2 regions of the Enterocloster sp. genome follow, and region 2 is predicted to be linked to the other one. Evidence: riboswitches for the same ligand, from Rfam matches in the RefSeq annotation. Region 2 holds a riboswitch; the other holds the start of a gene.
The links. A riboswitch is a leader RNA that binds a small molecule or an ion and turns the genes downstream of it on or off. The one in region 2 is predicted to bind FMN.

Region 1 (15,173 bases), on a different contig from region 2:
TGCTTTTTCGCTTTACCTTTTAATCCCCAATCATATTATACCTCTAATGCACGAATTAGATTTACCATTTCAATAGCTCCCTGTGCACATTCAGAGCCTTTATTTCCTGCTTTGCTACCAGCTCGTTCTATCGCCTGTTCAATCGTATCTGTCGTAAGAACACCAAACATAACTGGTGTTTCGGTATTTAAACTGATTTGAGCAATTCCTTTTGATACCTCACTACACACATAATCATAATGGCTTGTACTACCTCGAATAACTGCTCCCAAACAAATAATCGCATCATATTTTTTACTTTTTGCCATTTTAGACGCTATCAAAGGTATTTCAAATGCTCCCGGAACCCAAGCTACCTCTATGTCCTTTTCACCAACATTTTCTCTTTTCAAATTATCTAATGCACCTGCTAACAGCTTAGAAGTTATAAACTCATTAAATCTTGCTACAACAATACCGATTTTTATATTTTCTGCTACTAAATTTCCTTCAAAAGTGTTCATTTATTTTTCCTCCATATTCAAAATGTGTCCCATTCGGTCTTTCTTTGTCTTTAGATAAAAACTATCATAAGGATTTGCTTCTATTTCAATCGGTACTCTGCTTGAAATTTTCATTCCATAATCTTCTAACTGATAAACTTTATCAGGATTATTTGTAAGTAAATGCAATGATTTTATTCCCAAATCTCTTAAAATCTGTGCACCGATATAATATTCTCTTAAATCGCCTTGAAATCCTAATGCAAGGTTGGCATCAAGTGTATCCATACCGTTATCCTGTAAATGATAGGCTTTTAGTTTATTGACAAGCCCGATACCTCGTCCCTCTTGTCGCATATAAAGCAATACACCAGAACCATTTTCTGCAATCATTTTCATTGCTTTATCTAACTGCTGTCCACAATCACAGCGTAAAGAACCAAAGACATCTCCTGTTAAGCACTCTGAGTGGACACGACATAGCACATCGTTTCCATTATTCAAATCTCCCATAACCAATGCAACATGATGTTCTCCATTCAATTTATTGATATAACAATGTGCTTTGAAATTCCCATATTTTGTAGGCATTTCTACAACCGAAACACATTCTACAAGCAAATCATATACTTTTCTGTATTCCTGTAATTCTTTAATTGTGAGGGTAGGTATATGGTGCGTTTGAGAAAACTGAATTAAATCAGGTGTTCTCATCATTTTCCCGTTTTCATTCATAATTTCGCAACATAAGCCACATTCTTTTAAGCCAGCCAACCTCAATAGGTCAACCGTTGCTTCTGTATGTCCATTTCTTTCCAAAACACCTCCGTTCTTTGCAATCAGAGGAAACATGTGCCCCGGTCTACGAAAGTCAAAGGGATTTACATTCTCAGTCACACACATACGAGCCGTTAATCCTCTTTCTTCGGCAGAAATACCTGTTGTAGTATCCTTATAATCAATAGAAACTGTAAAGGCAGTTTCATGGTTATCTGTATTATCTTCAACCATAGGGGAAAGCATGAGCCTGTTAGCCAGACTTTCACTCATAGGCATACAGATTAAGCCTTTTGCATAAGTCGCCATAAAATTAACATTTTCTGTTGTCGCAAATTGTGCCGAACAAATTAAATCCCCCTCATTTTCTCTCTCTTTATCGTCCATAACCAAAACAAGTTTTCCCTCTTGTAACGCCTGCAATGCCTCTTTTATTTTTTGATATTTCATAATTCCTTTATCCTTTCTGCTAAAATCCGTATCGGCATAACAACTCTTTCGACAACTCTGTTTCATTGCTGTTGTCTATGAGTTTCTGCACATATTTCCCTAATATATCATTTTCAAGGTTTACCATATCCCCGACTTGTTTATTCTTGAGAATTGTTTGCTCCAAAGTATGAGGGATAACGGATACCGAAAAATCTGCTTTCGATACTTTTGCGACAGTAAGACTAATACCGTCAATAGCAATCGAACCTTTTTCAACAATTAGATTTAAGATTTCTCTTTGCGTATTGATTTGATACCACACCGCATTTTTGTCTCTACGCACAGACGATATTCTACCTGTCCCATCAATATGCCCCGTAACAATGTGACCGCCCAACCTGCCATTCATAGGCATAGCTCTTTCTAAATTCACAAGGTTTCCATGTCTTAACAGGCTAAGAGCCGTTCTGTTCCATGTTTCATTCATCACATCAACTGTAAAAGATTGTCGAGTGAAACAAGTAACTGTAAGGCAGATACCATTGACTGCTATGCTGTCGCCTAAATGTATATCCTCTAATATTTTTGAAGCTTTAATGGATAGTTTACAGTTACAAGTATCTTTCTGTATTCTTTCTACTTTACCGATTTCTTCTATTATTCCTGTAAACATGGATAAATCACTTCGCTTTCTATGAAATAATCATTTCCCACTTGAGAAAAAGCATATGGTTTGAGCATAATGGCGTCATTAGGAAAAGCAACACCTTGACCACTTACAGGGCTTTTTGCACTCCCACCAAATATTTTAGGTGCTATATAAATTTGCACCTCATCAACAATCTGTTGCTCAAGAGCACTCCAATTCATTGCACTTCCACCCTCTAAAAGTAGACTGTCTATCTGCATATTTCCTAAACATTGCATTAAATTCATTAAGTCAATATGATTACCTTTTTTCTTCGTATAAATAATTTCACAACCACATTTTCTGTAAAGAGCAATCTTACTTTCATCAATAGAAGAAGTAGCGATATATGTTTTAATGTCATTCGCTGTTTTGATAATTTTTGATGTAATGGGTGTTCTTAAATCTGTATCACATACGATACGAATAGGATTTTTCCCGTTTTCTAATCGGCATGTCAGTAAAGGGTCATCTTGAATAACGGTATTCACTCCTACCATGATCGCAGTAACCTTATGCCTGAATTGATGTACTTGTTTTCTCGCCTTTTCGCCACTTATCCATTTTGATTGATTTGTATAAGTTGCTATTTTCCCGTCCATTGTCATTGCATATTTCATAAAAACATAAGGAATATGCCTTGTAACATATTTTCTAAAAACTTTGATTAACTGTTGACACTCCATTTCTAAAATTCCTATCACAACTTGAATGTTGTTTTCCTCAAGTACCTTTACACCTTTTCCAGACACAATAGGATTACAGTCTAAAGTTCCGACGACTACTCTCGTAATGCCACTTTTAATAATTGCTTCTGTGCAAGGTGGTGTCTTACCATAGTGACAGCATGGTTCAAGTGTTACATAAAGTGTTGCTCCTACAGGTGACTCCCTACAATTTTTTAGTGCATTTCTCTCTGCATGCAATCCACCAAAGATTTCATGGTATCCCTGTCCTATAATTCGATTATCTTTTACAATTACTGCCCCAACCATAGGATTAGGATTGACATAGCCAGCACCTTTTTTTGCCAGTTTTATTGCTAATTTCATGTATTCTGTATCGCTCATTTTTACACCTCCAAAAAAATACATGCCTTGAATAAAATCTATCCAAGACATACAAAAGAGGATTTATGCGATTAAAGAAAATGCTCTGAAACAATATAAAATCATTCCAGAGCACGCAAAAAAGCATAAACTTACTTTCATCTTCTTTCATCCAGACTATACTGTCGGCTTTGGAATTTCACCAAATCATGCCTTTCGGCTCGTGGGCTATACCACCGGTAGGGAATTACACCCTGCCCTGAAGATAGTTATTCAATTACGAACAATTATAATATTTGATATTATATCTGTCAATAAAAAGTTTTTTCTCGTTTATCCAAATACAATAATTTGCAAGCAGGTAAACACAGGTTATTTCTTAATATCCTTTTGTTTGGGAAACTCCCCAGTCCCAGATGGCCATATAGACCACGCCGGAGCAATCGCCGTTGGACAGTTTCTGCCGCTGACCGTCTTTGAGAAGATAAAAGGATGCAATCTGTGACATGGTGATTCCTCCTGAAAGTTAATCTTACGCGTCTCCTCTTTGCTCCAGCAAAGCAAAAACTTCATTCATATCCATTTCGAACATGACACTGTTTGCCTGCACCGGTGCAAAGTAGTAGGAAACTTTTTCTGTGCCAAATTCCTGCTCTATCTGCTCCCATTCTGAAGTGGGATAAATACAGAAAGCAAGGGTATCGCTACCGAGCGAGCCCATATACCAGCGGAGCTGATACTGCGGCGACAGATACTCCTGAATACTTCTCAGCGTAGTGTCACGGTCGGTACAATCATCTGCGTAGGGGATCGGTGCGCTGACACCATTCTTTTTCATAAAAATATCAACACCGCGTTCTTTTTCTGTTTCCACACATTCAAACTGAATTTTATCTTCATCAGGCAGTTTTTTATTGAAGTATTCGATGATAGATTCATCAAAATCTCTCCAGTCCACCCAGATCAGAGCATCGCTTTCCCAAAATTCGTCCTGATGTTCCTCATGTTCCGATAAAAACTTTCTGATTTCTTCCATACCGATTTCCTCCGTTTTGTTTTCTTACTGTAATTTATTATGTCTTTTTGAGATACTCCCGGAAGCATTCGATGAACTCCCGATTCCGCTTAGGGACATCGACCCCCTTCCGATGTGGGAAGAACCCTTCCTGTTCCACATCGTCCAGCAACTTGGGCAGATTCGAAAACCGGGCAAAGAACGGTAGTGCATAGTCTTGGATCTGCCCGGAAATCTCCTGGATAGAGCGTTCCCGCTCCAGCAGAGTAGATACCTCATAGCGGGGGAAGTCATCATACCGGCGGGTCAGCCGGGCGATGGAGGTGCCCACGATACCATCATAGGTTTTCTCCGTCCCTTCCTGCTCACTGCGCCACTTGGCAATTACCGGGGAACTCACATCGAAGAAAGCAGTAAAAGTGGTGGAGCCAAAGCGGATGGAGGGGGAAAAGTAAAAGGAGAACACAAAGATGCCGTCTTTTTTGTAGATGTCATTTTTGCTCTTGCGGTATTTGTAGCCCAGCGGGATCAAAGGCTCCGCGATCCGCTCACAGGTATAGACGAAGATCTCGCGGTGCTTGGTTCCCTTGGGAAAATCCTTCTTCTCCATGTTGCCACCTCAATCAAAATCCATCCAGACCAGGTGCTTTCCGCATTGGAGGCACTGGAACAGATAGCATTGCAGGTGCCCGCCATTGACGGATTCCCGGATCATATTTTTCTGCTCCTCGTCCCACATGGGATCGTCCAGCACCTCCTCCAGCACACCCAGTGCCCGCAGTTCTCTGGCACCCACATAGCCCAAAAAGGCACAGTAGTCGCCGCAGTGAGCTCGCCAATATTCCTGCTGCCAGCCGGAGTAGACGGGGGTGCGGTGGATCAGCTCGTCCAGTTTTTCCAGATCGTCTACACCATCATCCAGAGAGAAATCATCTTGAAAACTACCATCATATTTCCGGGCTGCTTCGCCGTTGGCGATGCACTCTGGGCACAGATATGCAATATCCTCCACGGAAAAAAACGGATTGGTATAAAAAATATGAGTCTCCTTGCCACAGCAATCACAGACAACACCTGTTGTGGACTCCTCAAAAGCGCCAGTTTCCAAAGGGTTCGGGTGATACCGGAAGGTGGGCAGGCCCAGTTTGGCCTGCCACTCCTTCTCTTTCTGCTTTTCCTCCAGCATTTTTGGCTTAGGAATGGCGTAGTGGTTGCCCCAGTTTTCCGCATAGTCTTTCAAGACTCCCAACCGCTTGAGCATTTTTTTATTCGAGCGATTTCCAATTTGGCGGAGCAATTCATAAGCATCCTTCTTAAAGTCCAGCAGATCATATACATCCACCAGCACCGCCTTTTCCTGCTTGTCTTCCGATTGCTCCAGTTTCTCCTTGAAAGCATAGAGAGCGCGGACACTGTCTGGATTTCCTTCTGTCTCCCGAAACTGCTTTTGTAGTTCAATATATTGCTTCAGGTATTCGTTCATGTTCACAATCTCCCATCAATCCCACCAGAAATACCAGGCAGTAGACTGCCACAGGACATCCGCCAGATTGCCCACAGTGGGGGCATCCTGCTCCTGGTTCACGATATCCGGGCAGAAACCATATTGTTCTGTAGCAACTTCCATTGCCTTCTCCTTGGGAACAGGGGTCGGGAGTAGGAATTCCAACTCATCGTGGCTCATAGCAGCAGGGATGGCGCCATACTGCTCAAACCAGTATTTTGCCACTGCCATCAGCTCCGGCGTATCCGGACACTCATTCCAGTTTCCAAAGGGTAGATAGGCGAAGAGCTCCCAAGGGTTCTTTACCGGAATTTTAGCCAGAATAAGGGGATAAGTCATGTGACAATCTGAATCCCAGTAGCTGGAAAAGCGGCAGTTTTCATAACCATCCTTCATCTCGCCCAGAACTTTCTCCTCCCAATTCATGTCATCGTCCTCAGCTTCTTCCTTACGCTGACCAGTCAATTCTTCCAGAACGGCCTTCCCATCCTTTACAGGCGCTTCTATCATCTTCTTTCGATACTCCTCTACCGTTTTGAGGTCAAATTCATAGCAGTCCACATCATGATCCGGGTCAGCGTTCATTACCAGACACTCCAACAATGTTTCATCATCCGCTCGAATAAGGATAGGAACAAAGCCATCATGGAAACTGTCCCGCTTAGCGTAGCTATACGCAGCCATAATGGGGTCATCATCTGCCATAGCGGGAAAATAAGTACATTCGCAGTCCAAATATTCCATAATAGCCTGGGCCACCTCGGAAGGCTCCAGGGTATCCTCATCAAAGTTCTGTCCTTTCCAGTTTTCAAATCGCTCTCCAATTACCTCTGCCATAGCCTGATAATAATCCTCGTCAAAAGGAATGAACAGATAGGCTTCGTCTTGAATCTCCTCAGAGTAATTGCGTTCCTGCCCGATGACGCTGATTGCGTAGTTGTCAATGTCACTTGGGAAATAGGGACTATCCGGCTCCCCATAGTAGTAGGAAGCAAATGCTCGGCCAATTTTGTTGAATAGCGGGCCGACCAGCTGACCATCCAGTTCATCTCGGATAAATTCCCTTAGACCCACGCTGTCAGGATCAGCCTTGACCTTTTCTACTACCTCTCCGTACTCCACAAGGAATTTCTTATCCATCAGGTCATGCTCCATGCACCAGCGCAGGTAAATGGCCATGTGGTTGTAGGCGTTGATCTCATCCACTGGAAGAGCCTTTTCCTCAATGGTTTCCAGATGCCCGTTGGCATCATCCATTTCCACCACATAGTCGTCATCACTACTATCATCTGACTCGCTATCCAACGGTTCCCATCCGATTTTCAAAGTCATCTGCTCCTCTGGCAGAGAAACACCAGCACTGCGGGTAATGGTATGCTTATCGTCTGCCGAAAATCCGATGGTCTCACCATCTTTCAGCGTCACATCACACGCCAGCACATAGGAGGCAAGGCTTGCCAAAAAGTCCCGCAGATCCTCCGGCTCGGCGTCGGTGTTCAGCACCTCCATCTCCTCCTTACCGAACACATCCATGCCGTAAGTGTAGCCGTTCAATCCGCCCTCGCTCCGGTACAGGCCGAACCAGACCCAGTTGAAGATGGGCAGTTCGTCCTCTTTCATCATATTGGCGAAGCCCTCGTAGAATCGGGGTTCAAACACCACACCGCTGGTAAAAACGCCGGTAACATATTTCTGCTTACAGCACACTGCCATTGCCTTAGTAAACAGCTTGCCCCGTTCCAGCAGTTTTTCCTCCTCGCCAAGTACTGCCACCATGATATGGGCCTTGTGCGCTTTAGCCGCTTCTACGGCTTCTGGCCACATATAGTTATTTTCGGCGTTAATCTCTGCTTCGCTATCCGGGATGTGACCAGGAAAGAGTGTCGCAACCAGCATCATGCCGCCAACTTGCATTACCACAGCATCGCTGCTGTTCTCATCATCTTCATCTGCCCCATCTGATCCTTCATCCACAATGCCCCATTCTTCCCTCAGATCCCGGATAAACTGTTCCTTGTCCCACTCCGCTTTGGACAGGAGCACAGACCCGGCAAAGGAACCCTTACAGTCAGTTTCCTCCTCGTCGGCGTCATCCTCTTCGTCAAGATCCCCTGCCTCTTCATCTGGATCATAGAGGGATTCATGCTCCAGTCCACAAATAAATTCCTCAAAGCTGTCTGCCAGATGGGTCATCTTGTAGTCGTTCTCCTGATCCACATGGACCACCGCAGGCTCTCCCTGGGGGCCGCAGGTCCGGTAGTCCAGGAAGATCATATCGTGTCCGGCGCTGGGACAGTCACAAATGGCCACACCGATAGCGGGATATTCCCACTCATCGATCATAAACTGGCTGCCCAATTCCCCACACAGGGAATATCTCTTTTCCCGTCCAATACCCAAAATTCCTGTAATGGCCACATGATCTTCCGCCCAACTGGTCGGCTCATCGCAGGGATAGCAGGTATTCACCGGGATGCCGCCGTTGTGCTGCTTCATCAGCCAGATGTAGGAGGCAGGCAGCTTGTAGCCCAGTTCCTCCTCCACGCTGGCGATCAGTTCATCGGAAGGCAGATCACTGACATACTCTTTTAGTGCATACCAATTATCATCCCAAAAGTTGGTAAGGTCGAAGTCCTCGAAAGGGGTATCGCCAGGCACGAATTTTACCTTCTTGTTCCTGCTGTGCTGGTATTTCCGAATCTCCGCCTTACATTCCCGGATTACCGCTGTGGCATTTTCATCCTCTGGGTCCAGTTCTGCCCACCGCTGGGCATAGTGGATAGCTTTTTGCTCCTGGCCGTGGAGATACTGATAGCCGTAGGCCATCCGCATATTCCACTCCGCCTTGTCCTCTCCTTCTTCTCTGACGGACTCCAGCACCTCAATGGCGCGAAGCAGAGCCTTATCCCCTTTGTAGTTGGGGGTTCCCTCATCGTGATCGCCGATAATGGCGTAGTTTTCCAGTGCCCTCGCCAGCGCGTAGGAAATGCGGTAGTTCCGACCGTCCTCCGGGATGGCATTCAGTGCCTGGATGCAGCGGGTGTACTCGTCCTCGTCGTTCCACTGCTCCAGCTGTGTAAAGAATGCCTCCTCGTTTTGCGGGGTGTAAGGGATATAGTCTATACCATTCAACGTTTCGTTCAACTCGTCATCCTGATTCTCAGTTTCTGGCCCATCATCTTGTTGTTTTAGGGGCACAGATCCTGCTTCACGGCGGAAGGTATGGAAGATGGCCCATGGGATGTCCGTGCCTTCAAAGAACTCTTTTGCCATGTTCAGTGCCTCTCGGATGTCCCAGGCGATGAAGTCCACATAGCCGCAGTAGAGGCCGCTGGCCCCGCCGGTGAGAGTAAGCACTTCCGAACCGTCCCCGATGGTAAACAATTCCTCCAGCTTGTCCCGGAAGTCGAAGATTTTCTGACTGCCTTCCTTCTCTCGCAGGGTATCCAGGGGATAGCAGAAAAAGCCCGCCACCGCGCCGTCGGCATGGAGATCGTCCATAAAATCATTGTCGGCATTCAGATAGCCGTTGATGAGCGGCACACAGTTAGTGGAACCAGCAATTACATCCAGCCGCCAGTCGGTATCAGGGTCCTTGTTGGGTTCCATTTTGTAGCCAATGTAACTGTCCAGATAGGCTGCCGGATCGGTGGAGAGTTCCAGGCCCCGATCCTTCAGAGCATCAGGAAGTTGAGACATAAGAATGGACGGCTCCGCCTTGGGTTCCACCAGCACATCAAAGCTGTCTATATATCTCATGTGGGGGATCTCACCCAGCACCTGGTCGGTAAGGGTGGTGAGCAGCCACCAAGCCCGGCCTTCCTCCTCCCTGAGCATAGGCAGCAGCTTTTCGCAGTAGGCGGAGATGGCGAAGCTGTTTTCACCCTGCTCCTCCAGCCAGATCTGCACATCCTCTCCGGAAATCTCCCAGCCATCCTCTGTGCGCAGGCCGATATTCTGGAGGGGCTGACGGCCCACCAGGATATTCCAGTGCTCCAACACCTTCTTGGGAGCGTGTTTCTGGAAATAGACCAGTTCGAACAATTTGACTTTGTCGCCCTCCGGGGTGAGGATCAGCTCATGCTTTTCGCCGCCCACGCCCAGTTCAAAGGAGATCTCATCAAAAACCAGATTCAGGGTTTCCTCCATTTGGGCCACGATCTCCGCACCACGGATGTGATCCTTGTCCTCGTCCATCATCTGGCGCAATTCTGCTTCCATTTCGGCAAAGGTTTCCCACCAGTTCTCTGTCCGCTCTCGGAAGCACTCCGAGAACTGCGGCAGGGAAATGCCCTTCCTGCACCAGTCGATCAGCTCCATGGTGTCCTCGTCACCAGGGCGGGCCTCCAATGCCTTTTCAAAGTATCGCAGAGCCCGGCCCTCTTGATCCAGATAAAAGTAAGAGTAACCCATGCGGAAGTTCCAGTAATAGTCGTCCTCGAAGTATTCCTCATGGGGCTTTAGCAGAGCGAGGGCCTTTTTGAGCATTTCTTTGCAAGTTGGCTTATGTGGGTCTGCCAGATTGTTATAGGCGCGGGCCAACTCGCTGTCCATCTCAGGGGTACGCTCCTCGGCGGGGATGGCCTCCAGCGCATCAATAATTTTATGTTGTTTGCTCTCCTCATGCCACTTCTGGCACTGCTTCAAAATGTCCATATCAGTCTCCTCCTCGTCCTCATCCGGTTTCCAGTCTTTGATCTGCTGAAACACACCATTCTCATCCCGCTCAAAGGCACAGGGAGCGAGTGTATGCAGCAGAGGAATGATGTCGGGATCGTCGTTGCAGATCGTATTCAGTTTGTAAATCCCGGCATTGTTGGGGGCGTCCATGTACGCCTCGCTCTCGTCACCGGCGGTAAAGCGCCAGCCGCTGTCCCAGCCGCCGTCCGGCTCCTCCCGGTAGCAGTAGCCCACCTTGCAGCCCTCTACCGTGATGCGGTTGGTGGCGATGCAGCCATCGGCGCCCTCCCAGTCAGGGAGCAGATGTTTCACATCTTCCGCCTTTACATGGTAGTTCCGGTTACGGCCGGGGGATTCGTACAGCTCTTTCCGCAGCATCTCCACCTGATAAGCCATATCTGTGATCTCATCCTTACCCATCATCTCACTGATGTCATAGGACAGGGGATCTTGGACAAAGTCCGCCATGGCCTTATTCATGGCGTCGTACTCCTCCGGCGTAGCAGTGATGCGGATACGGCGGGCGGGGGTGTTGTACTCGTCCAGATCCTGAAGGTTTACACTGCCGCTGACGCTGCACTCCAGCAGAATGGCGGCCAAATCGGTGACCACATCACTGGCGAAGTGGAAGTCCATCTCCACGCCATTGGAGTGGGTGAACTCCAGATACTCCACGGTTTGGCGAAAGTCCCAGTTCTGCTTGTCCAGACCGATCTTGGCGAAAATCTCGCTGAGGGGGATCTCCTCTTGCTTCTGGTCCTCCAAAAATGCCACAAGGTTCAGGCTGTCATCCGAGCCGCCAATAAAGTTGCCCCAGTATTTTTTGATATACATCTGTCACGCCTCCTGTTCTGAATCCAGTCGATCAATGAGCTGATTCAAGTGTTCCAACCACGCAGGAGCGATCTCACCGCTATCCTCGTTCTTCCAAAGATCCACAATCTCACGGATGCCGTCCTCGTCCGGCACCTCGTTTTTGATGTCGGTGAGCTGCCGCAGCAGGAAGGCAATGGCTTCTTTGTATGCTGTGAAACCGGTGACTTTATCCCATATAGCTTCTTCATGATCGTAGTCCAGCTTGCCGTTATCCTTCCATTGGAAATACAGCTCCGCCAGAGCCATCGCAGTATTGTCAAAGAGGAAGTCGATTTGTGAAAAGTCAGATCCCAGCATGACTTCCTCTTTCATCAGTTCAATCATCTCGCCCAGATCCATTACCGGATGCTCCGGTACATATTCATTTTTGAGGATGTCCAGTACATCCAGCCCTTCGTCACGCTCTAATGCTTTTATACCCCATGCTCCCATGTCGGCACCTCTCTTTCTTTATTTCGTATCAAGCTTCTATTGTCAATCATGGTTCTCCACCCGGATAATGGGCCGGTAGAAGTCATAATCTCCGTTTAGTTCCTTGTCCTCCTGCACTTCCGGCTTACAGTGGGGCGAACAGGGTAGGAAACCGAGAAATGGGCCCAGCCCGCCGCAGATATTGCACCCGCCGTCACCGCCGCATGTGGTAAGTCTATCAGACTGCACCACTTCCCGCATATAGGGATCGTAGGCGATGGACAGGCCGAAGAAGTTGGGTTCCTCCATATCATAGGGCCGGTTCTCATCCTCATCCATGTCCTCAAACCAGCGTAGACGCATGGAGTAGTCTAACCCATCTCCCCATGGGAACAGGGTCCGACATCCGCCGCCGCACAGGTAGGCCCACTCGTCCGCTGTGGGCAGCGAAAGCCCCTGCTTTTCCAGCCCGGCAAGAAGTGCATCGTAGTCTGTGCAGTGATAGATCCAGGTATGAAATCCATCTTCTGTCCGTTCTATGCGGGCCGACTGATGCAAGGTAAGACTGCTGCTGTCACTCCAAGCAAAATCACGGAATTCCTTCAGCCAGTCAGGGTGGGCAGTCAGCCTGGGATCGTCCATTTTGACTGGCTCCCAGTTAATTTCCTCCAGTTCCCGGCCCACCAGCATGGGGTCAATGGCCGCCTGCCGAACGGGAGCCATACTCTCTCCAATGAGTTCTGTCGGGTCCTGCTCCATTTCCCATTCCTGGAACAGATACTCCAATTCCTCCCGGCTCTCCTGATTCAGTCCCACGGCAAACTGCTCCCAGCCCAGGGTGACGGTATCGCCGGGGACAAAGACGAACTCCCGACCATCTTTCTCGAAGATGCCGGTGGTGCAGCTCTGGCCCCAGTGGTCAAAGGTATGTAGACCGAGAAAGGTCATAGTATAACGAGCAGCCAGGCTTTCCATCAGCGCCTGCTTCTCGGTGGTATCCATTTGATTGAATTGGGGACGGGACAGTTTTTCGTTCATGGAAAGTCCTCCTTCGATTCGTTTTGCGTGTTCCAGCAGATAGCTCTGACCATCCTGCTTGGCCCATTCCAAGTATTGTGGAAGCAGGTCGGAATGGATGGCATCCAGTGAAATCAGAACGGCGATCCGCTGGTATTCCTGAAGTTCAGGAGAGTAACAGTTGCGCTCCCAAAACAGCGGAGCGAACTGTTCCACACAGTCAGGACGCAGAGCGGGCATCGCCAAAAGCGCCCGACGGCTCACATATTCATTGGGGTCCTTTGCGAAATCCAGAATTATATCCCTGACTTTCTGACTACATGAGCATTCCGGCAGATAGGCGGCAAACTGCCACTTGGCCTCATTCTCATTGGAGGCTGCGGCCCTGCGGCAGAGGCACTCAAACCATTTGGGATGGGAAGTGGTTTCCTGTATAAATCCCTCCGCTTCGTTGGCTCTGGCAATTAAATAGACCATCTCATCCAGCAGAAAGCTGTCTGCCATTTCTGCATCCATTTGGGTCAACACATGGCAAAAGGCATCAAATATATCATTCCACGCAGGGTAATCGACCTCCCACTCACCGCCAATCTCCTCGGTGGTTTTTCCGGGATAAGTGATTTCCTGCCACTGATGAAATTTTCTTGCCTGCTCCAGCAGGCACTCCCTGATGTCCTTTGCCATACGCTTACCTCACGATTTTCCGAAATGGTCCAGATATAACTCCCGCACAGAATAAGGACCTACAAGGGTTGTTTCCTGTTGGCCATCCCAGGAATACACATGAATTTTGCCCTCGTCCCCAATGTACTGCTGCTCCTCAAAGGATGCAGGGAAGGGGAAGCTTTCTACCATGCTCCAGTCGATCTTGGGTTTCAGCCCATCAAACTCCTCGCGCTTGAGCCTTTTGAAGTTAAACACCAATGCTGCTCCAATCCCATCGAACAGCAAGTCTGCGTATTCTCTGGGGGTGATGCTCTCGCTTACATTGGCAGCGTCAATATTGACATCCAGAACCTTGTTGCCGCAGTTTGTCCAGATTTTGTCGGGAGAGAACCAGGTGGTGCGTTCCTCGGCGTCTGCAAAATCCTCACGGGGATACCATCCGTTTGCGCTGTCCGACTTGACGCCTTCCCGAAGCGGCCCGTTGTACGGGGAAAGCGGATAATATCGGTGCCGCACCGGATCAAATCGGTGAAACGAAATTTTCAGCAGATACCTATGCTTTTCGCTGAGCATGAGCTTATGGGGCTTCACGATATGTTCTTCGATCAAACTCCAAATGTACTCATCCACACGGATGGATACACGGGGACGGTCGAATAGTGTGATTTTGTTGGTGTCTGTATCCACATTGAGCCAGACGCGATTGATCTCAACCATTGTCATTCCTCGCTTTTCAAAACGCTCCGCTATAAAATCAGCTTTCCCAGATGGCCTCAAATTCCGCTTTCTCTATGACGCAGGCGTGGAACTCCTCGCCCCAGATATGGGCGTTTAATTCCTCCACGGTGGGGATGGGCGTAATTTCAATAGCTCCATCGTAAAGGTCAGGTATGTTGCGGGTGCGGCCATCCGCAGAGATGTCTATGGAGCGGAGGGCCAGCCGCTCATTTTCGGTATCAACTTCATAGAGGATTACCGACGGCTCTCCCTCCGGCGCATCCTCCCAAAAGAGTTTGATGTACTCGATCATTCCATTTCCCTCATTTGAACCAATGCCACCCTGTCTCGGTATATGTAATCCTCCCCATGGCCCATGCGCCAGCCAATGGAGTATCGCTCGATCTCCCGGTGGGCCAGCCAAGGGGGAGGCATGATTTTCTTATCTTGTAGTGCCATATTGTTTTCCTCATTTCTCTTGCAGCTTCTTCAGCAGCTTCACGATCCGCTCCCGGTTCTTTGCGGTTTTCATGAAGGTGGGGAGATGGTCAGCCTGGGTCATTTTCGCTCTTCCCGGCGGCTTTTCCCGCAGGTCGGCGCTGAGATAGCCGATCAGATAGGCAAGATGTTCTCGGTTGAGTGCCCATACAGGTTTTCCCTGAAATGAAGTCAAAAACCATAGTTCCAACCCGAAATAAGGTTCTCGTCCATCCCTGATTTCGCCAATATATGAAAACGCCTCCGCTGTTTTATGGACTTCTCCCGGCATGATTGTCCCACAATAGGGGCAGGCCACATGGAGAACGGAAAAGTGCTGCCTTTCCTCATCTTCAATATCCACCCGGTAGTACCTGCCGCA
Region 2 (15,173 bases):
CACCACTACCACATTTGTAGAGAGTGCATCCGGCGTGGCAGAGGGCGGACGTACGGGACTTACCGCAGTTGTAGCTGCAATCCTTTTTGGACTGTCCCTGTTCTTGTCCCCGATTTTCCTGGCCATCCCGTCCTTTGCAACGGCTCCGGCTCTGGTAGTAGTAGGCTTTCTGATGCTGACCTCTATTACAAAGATTAACTTTGATGACTTCACAGAAGCCATTCCCGCATACGTTGCCATCATCGCAATGCCCTTCATGTACAGCATTTCCGAAGGAATTGCAATGGGCGTTATCTCCTACGTTGTAATCAATGTAGTGACCGGAAAAATGAAGGAAAAGAAGATCAGCCCGCTGATGTATGTGCTGGCGGTGCTGTTTATCGGGAAGTACATTATGCTGTAAGATACATAAATTTATAGTTCAGTTGCAGCACTGCAAAAACAGGCAGGAAAGGAGGCCGCAGACCTTACTCGCCTGTTTTTGCGTGAATTTAGTAACAGTTCAGACTAGCCATAGATAAACGTGAGAAATTGAAAAAAGATTTTTTCTTTTTGGTTTATTTCTGGTAAAGATGAGGGAATTTTGAAAAAACAGTTGACAATTCCCTCATCCTGTTTTATAATACTTCTTGTTCGTGCAGGTGTAGTTCAATGGTAGAACACTAGCCTTCCAAGCTAGATACGTGGGTTCGATTCCCATCACCTGCTTTTTTTGTGCCTAAAAACAGCTTGACTAAATGCCCTGACGGGAGTATACTGACATCAGATACATTCTTCGGGGCAGGGTGAGATTCCCTACCGGCGGTAGAGTCCGCGACCCGCATATGCGGTTGATCCGGTGTGATTCCGGAACCGACAGTTACAGTCTGGATGAGAGAAGATGGGCAGAGCAGACCTGGATGCAGATTTGCTGTATAAAATGCGTATTTTATCCCGGAGGATCCAAGATCAGCCGGGATTTTTTTGTCAGTGGGAGAGAAAGCGGAGATGTTTTGGTTAAGCCTGCTGCTGGCATTCTTTACCCCGGCAGATTACATCAAAACAGGAGGATCTGACAATGAAGATGAAAACAAAGCAGGTAGTATTGATGGGAATGTTTGGAGCTCTGGCGGCAGTTCTGATGCTGTTTGAGGTGCCTCTTCCTTTTATAGCTCCCAGTTTTTACGGCCTTGATATTTCTGAAGTTCCGGTACTTGTGGGAACTTTTGCTATGGGACCTGTAGCAGGTGCTGTGATGGAGGGAGTGAAGATCCTGGTAAAGCTTCTTCTCAAACCGACTTCTACCGGTTTTGTGGGAGAGTTTGCTAATATTGTGATCGGCTGTTCTATGGTCGTGCCTGCAGGAATGATCTACCGTCTCCGTAAGACGAAAAAAGGAGCAATTGAGGCAATGGCAGTGGGGACTATTTTAATGGCTACAGTGGGGGCGATGATCAATGCCCTTGTAATGATTCCGTTTTATTCCCGGTTCATGCCTCTGGATAATATCCTGGAAGCGGGGGCTGCAATTAATCCGGCGGTAAGCAGTGTGTGGGGATTGGCGATTTTCTGTGTAGCTCCGTTTAATTTATTAAAAGGAGTGATCGTTTCTCTTCTGACTGCCCTGGTATATAAGAGGATCAGCTGTATGATCCATAGCGCAGACCGGGAAATATGTGGAGACATGTAAGTGAAATCCTGGTTAAAAGCGGGATAAAATTTCAGAATAAAAAAACTAAAAAAATATAAAAAAAGTGCTTGCATTTCTTGATAAAGTATGATAAAGTATAACACGTTGATGCGGCAAGCATCACGGATGAGTCTGTAGCTCAGTTGGATAGAGCAACGGCCTTCTAAGCCGTGGGTCGGGGGTTCGAATCCCTTCAGGCTCATTGAGCGTAAGCTCTAATTGAATGATATATGGTGGGTATGGCGAAGTTGGTTATCGCGCCAGATTGTGGCTCTGGAGGCCGAGGGTTCGAATCCCTCTACTCACCCTTTCCTCTTTTCGTGATGATGAGAAGAGGATTTTTTAATATAATGGGCTGTCGCCAAGCGGTAAAGGCACAGGACTTTGACTCCTGCATACGAGGGTTCGAATCCCGCCAGCCCAGTAAAAAAGCGCCGTAGTTTCCATAGCAGATAGGAAGCGACGGCGCTTTTTGTAATTCTGGTTTCAGAACAGATTATTTCTCATCCATATAGGCAGAGGGGGCGGGTTCTACACCGCGGCTCCATTCGATGGCATTTACAAGGAAAAATACAGCTACGCTGACTGCACAGCCGAATACCACAGGAAGAATGCCAAATTTAAAGCCTCCGCCGCTGAGATACTGCCAGAAGCAGAAACCGATCGTTCCGCCGATCAAAGAGAGAATACCGGAATTTTTAGTCGCCTTTGGTACGATCAGGCCAAGTCCGTAGGCTGCAAAGGGGCCCGCGCACCGGATGCCAAAGGCAAAGGTGTTCATAGTTACGATGGGGATTCCTGCCATGGAGATGATCATGGCAATGATTGCTGCCACAACGTTGCAGGTACGGGTGTAGGCGATAACCTGCTTATCCTTAAGCTGTTTGCCGCCGTATTTCAGATACAGGTCATTCATCAGCATGGTGGACATACATAACAGATTAGAGTCCGCAGAGGACATGGTGGCGCAGATGATAGCGGCAGAGATGATGCCGACGATGGCTCCGGGAGCATGGGCGGAGGTAACGGCCATCATGGCATTTTTTCCGCCGTCGGCCAGTTCCGGCATGGTAGCCAGAGCTGCCAGGCCCAGAAGTGTCGGGAAAATGGACATGGCCGCCATCAGTACAGCAGAAAGCCAGGCGGCTTCCTTTGCGACCTTTTCACTTTTTGCAGTTTCAAAACGTGATACCATCTCAGGGCCTGCGAGGAAGGTGCAGAAATAGTTGAAGATGTATCCGATGATCGTTACCCAGCCGATTTTCGTAAAGCTTAAATGAGCAGGAGGAAGAGCCGCAGAAATGGCGTCCCATCCGCCGCATCCGTGGATTACGATGGGGGTGGCAACAGCAAGACCGATCAGTATGATGCCGAACTGGACCAAATCTGAAATCTGGTCTGCGATCATGCCGCCAAAGGTAGTATAGAGAATCACTACAGCGCCTGCGATCAGCAGAGCTACATTGGTAGGAATTCCGGTCAGGCTGGCTACTACAGTGCCGGAGGCTGCAATCTGGGATGAGGTAAGGCAGAAAAGGGACAGGATACTCAAAACCGCAGTCAGAGTACTGGATGTTTTTCCGAATCTGCGTCCTACAACCTCAGGAATGGTCACAGCCATGGTTTTGCGGATCTTCGGGGCGAAATAAGCCAATGGGATCATAGCGATGGATGCGGTCAGTACATACCAGATCGCACTCATTCCCCATTCGCCGTAGGCTTTCTGCGCCAGTCCTGTAGTAGAACCGCCGCCGATATTGTTGGCTGACAATGAGAATGCCACCATAAAAAGTCCCATACGCCGTCCGGCCAGCATATAGTCGCTGCTGTCTTTGATCTTCAGTTTCCCCACGATGAAGCCAACCAACAGCATGCCGATCAGATAGGCAGCTACGATAATAAGAGCTTGTGTTTGCAGTACCATAAGAAACCCTCCTTAAAATATTAAAAAAATATAAATAAATTATAAATGATTCAGAAAAGAATGTAAATAAAGATTCTGTGTCAAAATAAATCAAATGAAAGAAAATATCTGCTGCAGCTGTCGGAAAACAACTTTTTATGGAGATGTAAAACTGACAAAAAACAAAAAATAAAATAAATGAAAAAAGTAGTTGACATTTTGAGTTTTATCGCATATAATAATCTACGTTGCTGAGGCAGACAAGCCAAAGTAATGAAAGATGCGTCAGTAGCTCAGCTGGATAGAGCATACGGCTACGGACCGTAGTGTCGGGAGTTCGAATCTTCTCTGGCGCATGATAAAAACCTCGTAGGTGTTTTGCTTACGAGGTTTTTTGCAATTATTCTATCTTTTTCTTTACATCACTGTAGCCTTCCAGCTGTCGTTCGATTTCTTCCAAAATATCCGCATAAATTTTAAAATCCCGGCTCAGCTGTTCCCGGCCATGAGGATTCTTTTTGTAACAGATACGGTGTTCCATACTGGCCCAGAAGTCCATGGACATAGTGCGCAGCTGAACCTCTACGGGAAAATATTCCATTGTATCAAGGCAATAAACCGGGATTCCGGCGATATCTAACAGATAATCTCTGGCATTGGCAATGCTGTTTGTTTTTCCCGAGCGCTTAAGCTTTTCCTCAATACTGTCTTTTGACTTGATCCGGCTTTGGATGGTATGGACAGGCCCGCTTTCGGTATGGTTCCCATACAGGCTGTGATCCAGTATTTCCAGTCGGGAAATCAGGATTTTTCTGGCATACTCATAGGACTGGATCAGGCTGTAATACTGTTCATTGGTCATAATCTGGTGTTCCCTCACTTTAATGTAGTTCATATACCAGAATAGAATACGATTAAACTGTGACAGAATTGTGTAAAAACTGTGTAGGAATTTTACCTGCAGGAATTTTGCCGCAGTTGAAACCTGCCCCGGAATATGGTATGATGATAAGAAGCTCTGCAGATATTTTTGCAGGCAGCGGCGATAAAAAATGACGCAATCGGATACAGAACAGGTGGAGATTTATGACAATACAAAAGCTTTCCATCCAGAATCTGCTTCTGGTAGGATTTACTTTATTTTCGATGTTTTTCGGTGCGGGAAATCTGATCTTTCCTCCGGATCTGGCTGCACGGGCAGGCGCTCAGGTGATTCCGGCTATGGCCGGCTTTTTGATCAGCGCAGTGGGGCTTCCGGTTCTGGGAGTGGCTGCGGTGGCTGTTTCAGGAGGACTTGAAAAGCTGGCGGGAAAAGTGGGCGGGAGATTTTCGCTTTTATTTACTTTAACCGCGTATCTGGCGATCGGCCCCTTCCTGGCGATTCCCAGAACTGCAAGCACTTCCTTTGAGATGACGCTGCTTCCTGTTCTCAGCGGTGCGGGAGTCCAGCTGGGAGATTATCTGGGCCATACGGGCATGACGGTTCAGTTTTGGGCTCAGTTGGGATATTCCTTTGTGTTTTTTGCCATTGCCCTTCTTTTGTCCGTTCATCCGGAAACCCTTTCAGAACGTTTGGGCAAGGTGACCTGTCCGGCACTGTTGATCCTGATTGCAGTATTATTTACGGGAAGGCTGATCTGGCCCATGGAGGGAGTGGGCGAGACAGTGGCAGAATTTGCGGCAGGAGCTTCGGTGAGAGGCTTTATGGAAGGGTATCAGACCATGGATACGCTTGCGGCTTTAAATTTTGGCATTATCATTTCTCTTAATATAAGAAATAAGGGGATTTCCAGAGAGGATTCCGTAATCCGGGAAACGATAAAGGCCGGACTTATGGCGGGGATCCTTTTATCTCTGGTCTATGGTGCTTTGGCCTATATTGGAGGCCCTGTAGGACAGCAGGCGGGAGCAGGCACCAACGGAGCCAGAATCCTGACCTTTGTGGCCGGAGATCTTTTTGGCATTTCGGGAATGGTGATTTTGGGGATTATCTTTTTTATCGCCTGCCTGAATACCTGTGTGGGACTGATCTGCTGCTGCAGCCAGTTTTTTTCTACTCTGGCGCCATGCGTTGGATATCGGATATGGACGGTGGTTTTTGCAGTTATCAGCCTTTTGATTTCCAGCGCGGGACTGGACCGTATTTTGAAATATTCCGTTCCTGTTTTAAATGCCGTTTATCCGATCGCGATTGTTCTCATTGCTCTAGCTTTTATGGAGCGGTTTACAGGGCGCAGGATCTGGGTGTACCGTCTGTCGATCCTGTTTACGGCGGCGGTAAGCGTTGTCTGGACCATGGATCAGGCAGCTCTTGCGATTCCGGGCATAACGGAAGGTATGAGGCATCTTCCAGGCTATGCTCCCGGTCTTGGATGGCTGCTGCCGGCTGTGATTGGCGGGCTGCTTGGAAGGATGATTCCCGGAGGAAATGAAACGGGGGATGGGCAGGGGTAAGAAAAATCCCCAGAAATGACATAAGAGAAAGGACAGCAGGATGACAGGATCAATCTGGATGCTTCATGCAAAAAAAGCTGATTTTAACGCTCTGTCAGGACGGTTTCACATCAGTCCGGTGACAGCCAGAATTATACGAAACAGGGATATTGAAAGCGAAGCGGAATTTGACCGCTATCTGAATGGAAGCCTGGAGGATCTTTATTCCCCCGGGCTTTTGCCCGATATGGAGGAGGCGGTCCGACGGATCAGCAGGGCAGTACAGGAAAAACGGCGTCTGCGGATCGTGGGTGATTATGATATCGACGGCGTATGCTCCACTGCTATTTTATATAAGGGATTCAAACGGATTGGAGCCTGTGCGGATTATGTGATCCCGGAGCGGATCCGGGACGGCTACGGTATCAACGAGCATATCATTGAGGCTGCGGCAAAAGACGGGATACAGACTATTGTAACCTGTGACAACGGCATTGCCGCCATCAGCCAGATTGCCCTGGCAAAGGAGCTGGGGCTGGAGGTGATCATTACAGATCACCACGATATCCAGACCAATGAGGAAACAGGGGAAGACCTGATGCCTCCCGCAGATGTAATTGTAAATCCCAAGCGCAGGGATAGCCGGTATCCGTGGCCGGAGATCTGCGGAGCCATGGTGGCCTTTAAGCTTGTTGGCGCTCTCTATGAAGCATACGGCATCAGCCGTAAGGAATGGCTGGAATTTCTGGAGCTTGCTGCCATTGCTACGGTGGGAGATGTGATGAAGCTGAAGGATGAAAACAGGATTGTGGTAAAGGAGGGCTTAAAGCGTCTGGCTGTGACCGGAAATCCGGGCCTTAAAAGCCTGATTTATAAAAATGCGCTGGATCCGGCAAATATCAGTGCGTACCATATCGGTTTTGTCCTGGGGCCCTGTTTAAATGCCAGCGGACGGCTTCAGACGGCCAGACTGGCCATGGAGCTTTTGCTGTGCGAAGATACTGCAAGGGCGGATTCTATTGCAGAGGAATTAAAGGAATTAAACGACCGGAGAAAGGCTATGACGCAGGAGAATGTGGATGCGGCGGCGCTTCAGGTGGAAACAGAGCTTAAGGATGACAAGGTTTTAGTGGTCTTTCTGCCCGACTGCCATGAGTCCCTGGCTGGAATTGTAGCCGGACGGATCAGAGAGCGGTACAATAAGCCTGTTTTTGTCCTTACAAGGGCAGAAGGATGCGCCAAGGGATCCGGCCGTTCTATCGAGGCCTACCATATGTTCCATGCCCTGGTAGAGGTAAAGGATCTGCTGCTGAAATTCGGAGGCCATCCCATGGCGGCCGGTTTTTCACTGGAAGAAGCAGATGTAGGAGAATTCCGCAGACGGCTCAATGAAAATGCGGCAGATAAGCTTACGCCTGATGATTTTATCCCCAGAGTATGGATTGATGTGGCAATGCCCTTTGAATATATTTCAGAGGAGCTGATCTGCGATCTGGAACGGCTTGAGCCTTTTGGACAGGGCAATGAAAAGCCCCAGTTTGCTCAGAAGGCCATGGGGATACGAAGCGCCCGTGTAATGGGAAAAAACCGCAATGTAGTGCGTCTTTCCCTTGTAAATGAACGGGGCTTTTCCATGGATGGGATTGTGTTTGGGGATGGAGATGCCTTTATGGAGGAAATGGGTTCAAACCGTCAGATTGACATTATTTATTATCCCACTGTAAATGAATATAACGGAAACCGGAGCCTTCAGGTAGTGATAAAAGCATGGAAATTTAAGAATTGACAGTTATTTTGCAGACAAAACCGAAAATGTGTCCGTATCAGGGAGTATTGCATTTTATAATCAGATAGGTTATAATCGCAGAAAAGAGCGGAAAGGACGGTAGGCTGCAATGGTAAATACAGTTATGGATTTTATTACAGGCTATGACAAGGAAGTGGGCGAGGCGATTCAGGCGGAGTGCAGACGCCAGAGACAGAATCTGGAGCTGATCGCTTCTGAAAATATTGTTTCGGAGCCGGTAATGATGGCAATGGGAACAGTTCTTACAAATAAGTATGCGGAAGGATACTCAGGAAAGCGCTATTACGGCGGCTGCCAGTGTGTGGATGTAGTGGAGGATCTGGCAATCGAACGTGCAAAGAAGCTGTTTGGCTGTGATTACGCCAACGTACAGCCCCATTCCGGCGCACAGGCCAATATGGCGGTATTTGTAGCCATGTTAAAGCCGGGAGATACGGTTATGGGTATGAATTTGGATCACGGCGGCCATCTGACCCACGGAAGTCCTGTAAACTTTTCCGGCCTTTATTTTAATATTGTACCCTACGGCGTAGACGATCAGGGATTCATTGACTATGACGAGGTAGAGCGCAAGGCCAGGGAATCGAAGCCAAAGCTGATCGTGGCGGGAGCCAGTGCCTATGCAAGAACCATTGACTTTAAGCGCTTCCGTGAGATTGCGGACGAGGTAGGCGCCTATCTGATGGTGGATATGGCCCATATTGCAGGTTTAGTGGCAACGGGAGAGCATCCAAGCCCCATTCCATACGCAGACGTAGTGACTACTACCACCCATAAGACGCTCAGAGGTCCCAGAGGCGGCATGATCCTGGCAAATAAGGAGGCGGCAGAGAAGTTTAACTTCAATAAGGCCATTTTCCCGGGAACCCAGGGCGGTCCCTTAGAGCATGTGATCGCAGCCAAGGCAGTGTGTCTGGGCGAAGCCTTAAAGCCTGAATTTAAGGAATATGCCCATCAGGTTGTTTTAAATGCAAAGGCCCTTGCAGAGGCTCTTAAAAAGCAGGGCTTCAAACTTTTAACCGACGGTACGGACAATCATCTGATGCTGGTTGACCTGCGCGGTCTGGATATTTCCGGAAAAGAGCTTCAGAACCGCTGTGATGAGGTATGCATTACATTGAATAAAAATACCGTTCCCAATGATCCCAGAAGCCCCTTTGTTACCTCCGGCGTCCGCATCGGTACACCGGCTGTCACCACCAGAGGTTTAAAGGAAGAGGACATGGAAAAGATCGCAGAATGTATCTGGCTGACTGCAACGGATTTTGAAAATAAGAAAGAGTATATTAAGGCTGAGGTTGCAAAACTTTGCGATAAGTATCCGCTGTATGAAGGGTAAAATAAAAGATTAACATACAAAAGAAAAAGAGGATCCTGCCATATCCATCGGGTGCGGCAGATCCTCTTTAATTTTACACCTGAACCTTCGGTTCCATCTCTTTTTTCAGATTTTTATGCGCCGTTGCTAGCATAAGCTTGATGCGGTTTAACTGGTTGACCTCGCTGGCACCGGGATCGTAGTCTACGGCAATAATATTGGAGTCGGGATAATTCCTGCGAAGCTCTTTGATCACGCCCTTTCCTACGATATGGTTTGGCAGGCAGCCAAAGGGCTGGGTGCAGACGATGTTTTTCACGCCGCTGTGGATTAGCTCCAGCATTTCTCCTGTAAGGAACCATCCTTCTCCGGTCTGATTGCCCAGGGATACAAAGCCCTTTGCCATATCAGCCAGCTCATTGATGGCTGCGGGAGGTGCAAAATGTCTGCTTGCAGCCAGCTCTTTTCTGGCCGTCCGGCGGAAGTATTCCAAAAGGGCAATTCCCGCATTGCACAGCCGGGCAGTGGACTTCTTCTTGCCCAGATGCTCTGCCTTGAAATTGTTGTTGTAGAAGCAGTAAAGCAGGAAGTCCATCAGATCCGGCATCACGGCTTCCGCTCCTTCGGCTTCCAGAAGCTCTACGATATGGTTATTTGCCAGGGGAGAGAATTTGACAAGGATTTCTCCTACGATTCCTACCTTTGGCTTTTTGATATCCCTTCGCTCCAGACGGTCAAAATCGCGGATGATTCCCTTGATGTTCCGGCCAAACTCCATCATAGCTGCAGAGCGCTTGGACAGGGAGGCGATACAGCGTTTCTTCCATTTTTCATGGAGCGCATCTGCGCTTCCCGGAACTGCTTCATAAGGTCGGGTCGCGTAGAGAACCCGCATAAAGATATCGCCGTATACCACCGCCTGCATAGCCTTTGTAAGCAGAGGAAGGGTGATGGAAAAGCCCGGATTGGTTTCCATGCCGTTTGCATTGATGGAAACCACAGGAATCTGGCTCATGCCGGCTTTTTCAAGGGCACGGCGGATAAAGCCTATGTAGTTGGAGGCGCGGCATCCGCCTCCGGTCTGGGTCATAAAGATGGCTGTACGGTTTAAATCGTATTTTCCGGACAGAAGTGCATCCATGATCTGCCCAATGACGATGAGAGAGGGATAGCAGGCGTCGTTATTCACATAGCGAAGCCCCACATCTACTGCATTTTTATTGTGGTTCTGAAGGATTTCGATATTGTAGCCAAAGGCCCGGATCGCGGGCTCTACCAGATCAAAGTGGATGGGCGACATCTGGGGGCAGAGAAGGGTGTAGTCCTTCTTCATTTCCTTTGTAAATACCACGCGGTTATAGGCGCTGGAAATGATCTTGCGCTCATAATGGCGCTGGTCTCTTACACGGATGGCCGCAATGAGGGAGCGGATCCGGATGCGGGCAGAGCCAAGGTTATTCACCTCGTCGATTTTAAGCACAGTGTAAAGCTTTCCGGACCGTGTGAGGATGTCGGAAACCTGGTCTGTGGTAACGGCGTCCAGACCGCAGCCAAAGGAATTGAGCTGGATCAGATCCAGATTGTCCTGGGTTTTTACAAAGCTGGCTGCCGCATAGAGGCGGGAATGGTACATCCACTGGTCTGTTACCACTAAAGGCCGTTCTACCTTTCCCAGATGGGAAACAGAATCTTCCGTGAGCACCGCAAAGCCATAGGAGGTGATCACATCCGGGATTCCGTGGTGGATTTCCGGATCCACATGGTAGGGACGTCCTGCCAGAACAATGCCGCGCCTGCCGTGTTCCTTCATCCATTTCAGGGTTTCTTCGCCCTTTCTCTTGATATCCTCTCTGGAGGCGGTTAATTCCTGCCAGGCAGCATGGGCTGCCATACGGATCTCAGCCGCAGGGATCTGGAAAGAACTGGAAAACTCCTTTACCAGCGCATCTGTAAGGATTTTTTCGTTTGTAAATGCCATAAAGGGGTTCATAAAGCGAACCTGTTCCTCTTCCAGGGCTTCTACGTTATTTTTAATGTTTTCCGCATAGGAGGTGACCATGGGGCAGTTATAATGGTTTCCGGCCTCAGGGCTTTCGTTGCGTTCATAGGGGATGCAGGGATAGAAGATAAACTTCACACCCTGGCGGATGAGCCATGATACATGGCCGTGGACCAGCTTGGCAGGATAACACTCCGATTCGCTGGGAATGGATTCAATACCCAGCTCATAAATCTGCTTTGTGGACTGGGGAGAGAGGATCACATGGTAGCGCAGCTTACGGAAAAATACAGCCCAGAAGGGGAAATTTTCATACATATTTAAAACTCTGGGGATCCCTACGCAGCCCCGGTCTGCCTCATCCATGGGAAGGGGCTCATAGTCAAACATCCGGCGGTATTTATAGTCAAAAAGGTTCGGAATTTCCTTTTTGGCTTTTTCCATTCCAAGGCCACGTTCACAGCGGTTTCCGGAAATATACCGGCGGCTGCTTCCAAACTGGTTCACAGTCAGGACACAGTGGTTATTGCATCCCTTGCACCGGGCCATGGAGGTGGTATATTTTAAGGAAATGATCTTGTCTAAAGCCATAGTAGAGGTTTCTTTTTCACCGCCCAGGTGGTAGCGCTCTCTGGCGATCAGGGCTGCTCCGAAGGCGCCCATGATGCCTGCGATATCAGGACGGACAGCCCGGCAGCCGGAGATCCGCTCAAAGCTGCGGAGCACGGCGTCATTGTAGAAGGTTCCGCCCTGCACCACTACATGGCTTCCAAGATCAGAGGCATTTGTGATTTTGATTACCTTAAATAAAGCGTTTTTAATCACAGAGTAGGCCAGTCCGGCAGAGATATCTGCTACGGTCGCTCCCTCCTTCTGGGCCTGCTTTACATTGGAATTCATAAATACGGTGCAGCGTGTGCCAAGATCGATGGGATTTTTGGCAAAAAGTGCTTCCTTTGCAAAATCCGCTACACTGTAATTTAAGCTTTTGGCAAAGGTTTCGATGAAGGAACCGCAGCCGGAGGAGCAGGCCTCGTTTAGCTGTACGCTGTCTACGGTGCCGTCCTTGATGCGGATACACTTCATATCCTGGCCTCCGATATCCAGGATGCAGTCTACCTCAGGATCAAAGAAGGCGGCCGCATAGTAATGGGAAATGGTTTCCACTTCTCCCTCGTCCAGCAAAAAAGCGGCTTTTAACAGGGCTTCTCCATATCCCGTGGAGCAGGACCATGCGATTTTTGCCTTGTCTGTCATCTGCTCGTTTATCTCTCTGGCCGCCTGGATGGCTGCTGCAAGAGGGTTTCCGTTGTTATTTTCATAAAAACGGTATAAAAGGGAGCCGTCCTCGCCTACAAGGGCCACTTTTGTAGTGGTAGAGCCGGCATCAATACCCAGATAACAAAGCCCTTCATAGGAAGAAAGATCCGAGGATCTTACATGATTGTGAGCATGGTCTGCAAGAAAAGCATCATACTCTTCCTGGTTTTTAAAAAGAGGTTCCATGCGCTTTACCTCAAAATCCATCTGCACCCCGGAGGAAAGGGTTTTGATCAGATCCGCTATGGAAAGGGGCGTCTGATCTTCTTTAGGGTTCATAGCGGCGCCCACCGCAGCAAACAGGTGGGAGTGCTCCGGGGCAATGGTCTGCTCCGGCGTCAGGTGAAGGGTACGGACAAATGCCTTTCTCAGCTCCGGAAGGAAGTGGAGGGGACCGCCTAAAAATGCCACGTTTCCCCGGATAGGCTTGCCACAGGCCAGGCCGCTGATGGTCTGGTTTACCACTGCCTGGAAAATAGAAGCCGCCAGATCCTCATGGGTAGCGCCGTCATTGATCAGGGGCTGGATATCCGATTTGGCAAATACACCGCAGCGGGCTGCAATGGGGTAGATCGCCTGATAATTTTTGGCATATTCATTTAAGCCGGAGGCGTCCGTCTGAAGCAGGGAGGCCATCTGGTCGATGAAGGAGCCGGTGCCTCCCGCACAGATGCCATTCATGCGCTGATCGATTCCGCCGGTAAAATAAATGATCTTTGCGTCCTCACCGCCCAGCTCAATGGCTACGTCAGTCTGGGGCGCATAATCCTGAAGAGAGGAGGCAACGGCTACGACCTCCTGTACAAAGGGGATATGAAGATGGGAGGAGAGTGTCAGGCCGCCGGAGCCGGTGATCACAGGAATAACAAGAATATCTCCGGTCTGTGATACCGCTTTTTTTAAAAGCTTTGCCAGAGTTTCCTGAATATTGGCATAATGGCGTTCATAGTCGGAAAAAAGGATACGGTTTTCCTGATCCAGCACAGCCACCTTTACGGTGGTGGAGCCGATATCGACACCTAAACGGTAAGTTGTACTCATCTGATTCATAGATACGGGTTTTGACCCTGCCCTCCTTTGTAGTCTGATCCAGGACTCTTCTGTATGAAAGAGGCAGCCCCAAATAACATGGGCTGCACTGGTTTGGCGTATATTTTATAATAAAATTCGTATAAAAACTGTGACAAAAGCAACAGACAAAAATGTTCACGCTAAAGTGTAGCACAAATCCAAGGCAAATACAATCAGGGAAGAACGTTAAAAAAACGTTAATAAATTGTAGGATGTTTGTAAAAATTGCGTTTTATGTAAAATGGAGTTCTAATCCATTTGACAAAATCGTAGGCAGTCACTATAATTAGGGGGTAAAATTTCAGAATGGGGGAGAGTTCGCATGATACGGATTTTTAAAACCGAAGATGGTACGATTCATGAAAAGCAAGAGATGCAGCCCGGAAGCTGGATCGCTCTTACGAACCCTACCGCTTCTGAAATCATAGATGTAGCGGATGCCTGCCGCATTGATCCGGATCATTTAAAAGCGCCTCTGGATGAAGAAGAGCGTTCACGTATTGAGGCAGAGGATGAATACACTCTGATCCTGGTGGATATACCATCTATAGAGGAGCGAAACGGGAAAGACTGGTTTGTTACGATCCCTATGGCGATCATTACTACCAGGGATGTGCTGATCACGGTCTGCCTGGAGGAAACGCCCATTTTAAGCGCTTTTATGGACGGCAGGGTGAGAGATTTCCATACATTTATGAAAACCAGATTTATCCTGCAGATTCTTTATAAAAATGCCACTCAGTATCTGCAGTATTTGAGGATCATTGACAAGAAGAGCGAAGTGATCGAAAACAAACTTCATCAGGCTCAGAAAAATGAAGAGCTGATCGAGCTTTTGGAGCTGCAGAAATCGCTGGTATACTTTACCACGTCTCTCCGTTCCAATGAAGTGGTGCTGGAGCGTCTGTTAAAGCTTGACAAGATCAAGAAATATCCGGAGGATACAGATCTTTTGGAGGACGTTATCATTGAGAACAAGCAGGCCATGGAGATGACGAGTATTTATAATGGAATTTTAAGCGGTACTATGGATACCTTTGCTTCCGTTATTTCCAACAACCTGAATATTGTTATGAAGTTTTTGGCCACAGTGACCATTGTCCTGTCCATCCCGACTATGGTGGCGAGCTTTTACGGCATGAATGTGCTGCCAAAGGGGATGCCCTTTGCAGACAGCCCCTATGGATTCTGGATCGTCCTGGGATTTGCAGTGGCCCTGTCCTTAATTGTGGCGTATATTTTTAATAAGAAGGATCTGTTTTGAAATGAGGGGATTTTAAATGAATCATTTTGTAAATAATGCAAAGCGCAGTCTGAGGCGTATGATGGGAGGCAGTATCATTGACATCGTATGCGGCCTGCAGATCCTGGGCGTTGTGACCTATCTGCTTTCTCCGGAGCTTTTTGGCTATCTGATCCTGAATCCTGCGCTGGTTGTCCGGGGACAGATCTGGAGAATTGTAACGTTTCTTGCATATCCGCCGGCAGTTACGGGCGGAGATGCGATCAGCTTTGTTATTTTCAATGCCATTGGCATTTACTGTGTCCGGCTTTTTGGATTGCTGGTAGAGCAGGTCTGGGGACGGTTTAAGTTTAACTGTTATATTATATCCGGCGTACTGCTTCATGCGGCTGTTTCCGTGCTGATCTACC

Region 1: another riboswitch for FMN. It lies ahead of ribD (bifunctional diaminohydroxyphosphoribosylaminopyrimidine deaminase/5-amino-6-(5-phosphoribosylamino)uracil reductase RibD); the one in region 2 lies ahead of ACZM6M_RS06995 (ECF transporter S component).

Annotation. Positions count from the first base shown of each region.
Region 1 is NZ_DBMACH010000002.1:31,034-46,206, reverse strand. Features, by position in the region: gene ribH (6,7-dimethyl-8-ribityllumazine synthase) at 36-503, opposite strand; gene ACZM6M_RS03010 (bifunctional 3,4-dihydroxy-2-butanone-4-phosphate synthase/GTP cyclohydrolase II) at 504-1,709, opposite strand; gene ribE (riboflavin synthase) at 1,729-2,364, opposite strand; gene ribD (bifunctional diaminohydroxyphosphoribosylaminopyrimidine deaminase/5-amino-6-(5-phosphoribosylamino)uracil reductase RibD) at 2,349-3,449, opposite strand; FMN riboswitch at 3,585-3,699, opposite strand; gene ACZM6M_RS02995 (hypothetical protein) at 3,808-3,936, opposite strand; gene ACZM6M_RS02990 (glutathione reductase) at 3,961-4,464, opposite strand; gene ACZM6M_RS02985 (DUF4304 domain-containing protein) at 4,502-5,053, opposite strand; gene ACZM6M_RS02980 (CbrC family protein) at 5,063-5,926, opposite strand; gene ACZM6M_RS02975 (immunity protein Imm33 domain-containing protein) at 5,942-11,461, opposite strand; gene ACZM6M_RS02970 (DUF4259 domain-containing protein) at 11,465-11,935, opposite strand; gene ACZM6M_RS02965 (hypothetical protein) at 11,978-13,615, opposite strand; gene ACZM6M_RS02960 (hypothetical protein) at 13,625-14,314, opposite strand; gene ACZM6M_RS02955 (DUF6881 domain-containing protein) at 14,352-14,627, opposite strand; gene ACZM6M_RS02950 (hypothetical protein) at 14,624-14,773, opposite strand; gene ACZM6M_RS02945 (hypothetical protein) at 14,784-15,173, opposite strand, start outside.
Region 2 is NZ_DBMACH010000005.1:54,135-69,307, reverse strand. Features, by position in the region: gene ACZM6M_RS07005 (NCS2 family permease) at 1-403, shown strand, start outside; tRNA gene ACZM6M_RS07000 (tRNA-Gly) at 638-708, shown strand; FMN riboswitch at 768-886, shown strand; gene ACZM6M_RS06995 (ECF transporter S component) at 1,058-1,669, shown strand; tRNA gene ACZM6M_RS06990 (tRNA-Arg) at 1,798-1,871, shown strand; tRNA gene ACZM6M_RS06985 (tRNA-His) at 1,903-1,976, shown strand; tRNA gene ACZM6M_RS06980 (tRNA-Gln) at 2,021-2,093, shown strand; gene ACZM6M_RS06975 (sodium:solute symporter family protein) at 2,166-3,593, opposite strand; tRNA gene ACZM6M_RS06970 (tRNA-Arg) at 3,855-3,928, shown strand; gene ACZM6M_RS06965 (GTP pyrophosphokinase) at 3,973-4,434, opposite strand; gene brnQ (branched-chain amino acid transport system II carrier protein) at 4,659-6,026, shown strand; gene recJ (single-stranded-DNA-specific exonuclease RecJ) at 6,067-7,791, shown strand; gene glyA (serine hydroxymethyltransferase) at 7,901-9,151, shown strand; gene ACZM6M_RS06945 (acyl-CoA dehydratase activase-related protein) at 9,225-13,499, opposite strand; gene ACZM6M_RS06940 (magnesium transporter CorA family protein) at 13,843-14,784, shown strand; gene ACZM6M_RS06935 (hypothetical protein) at 14,801-15,173, shown strand, end outside.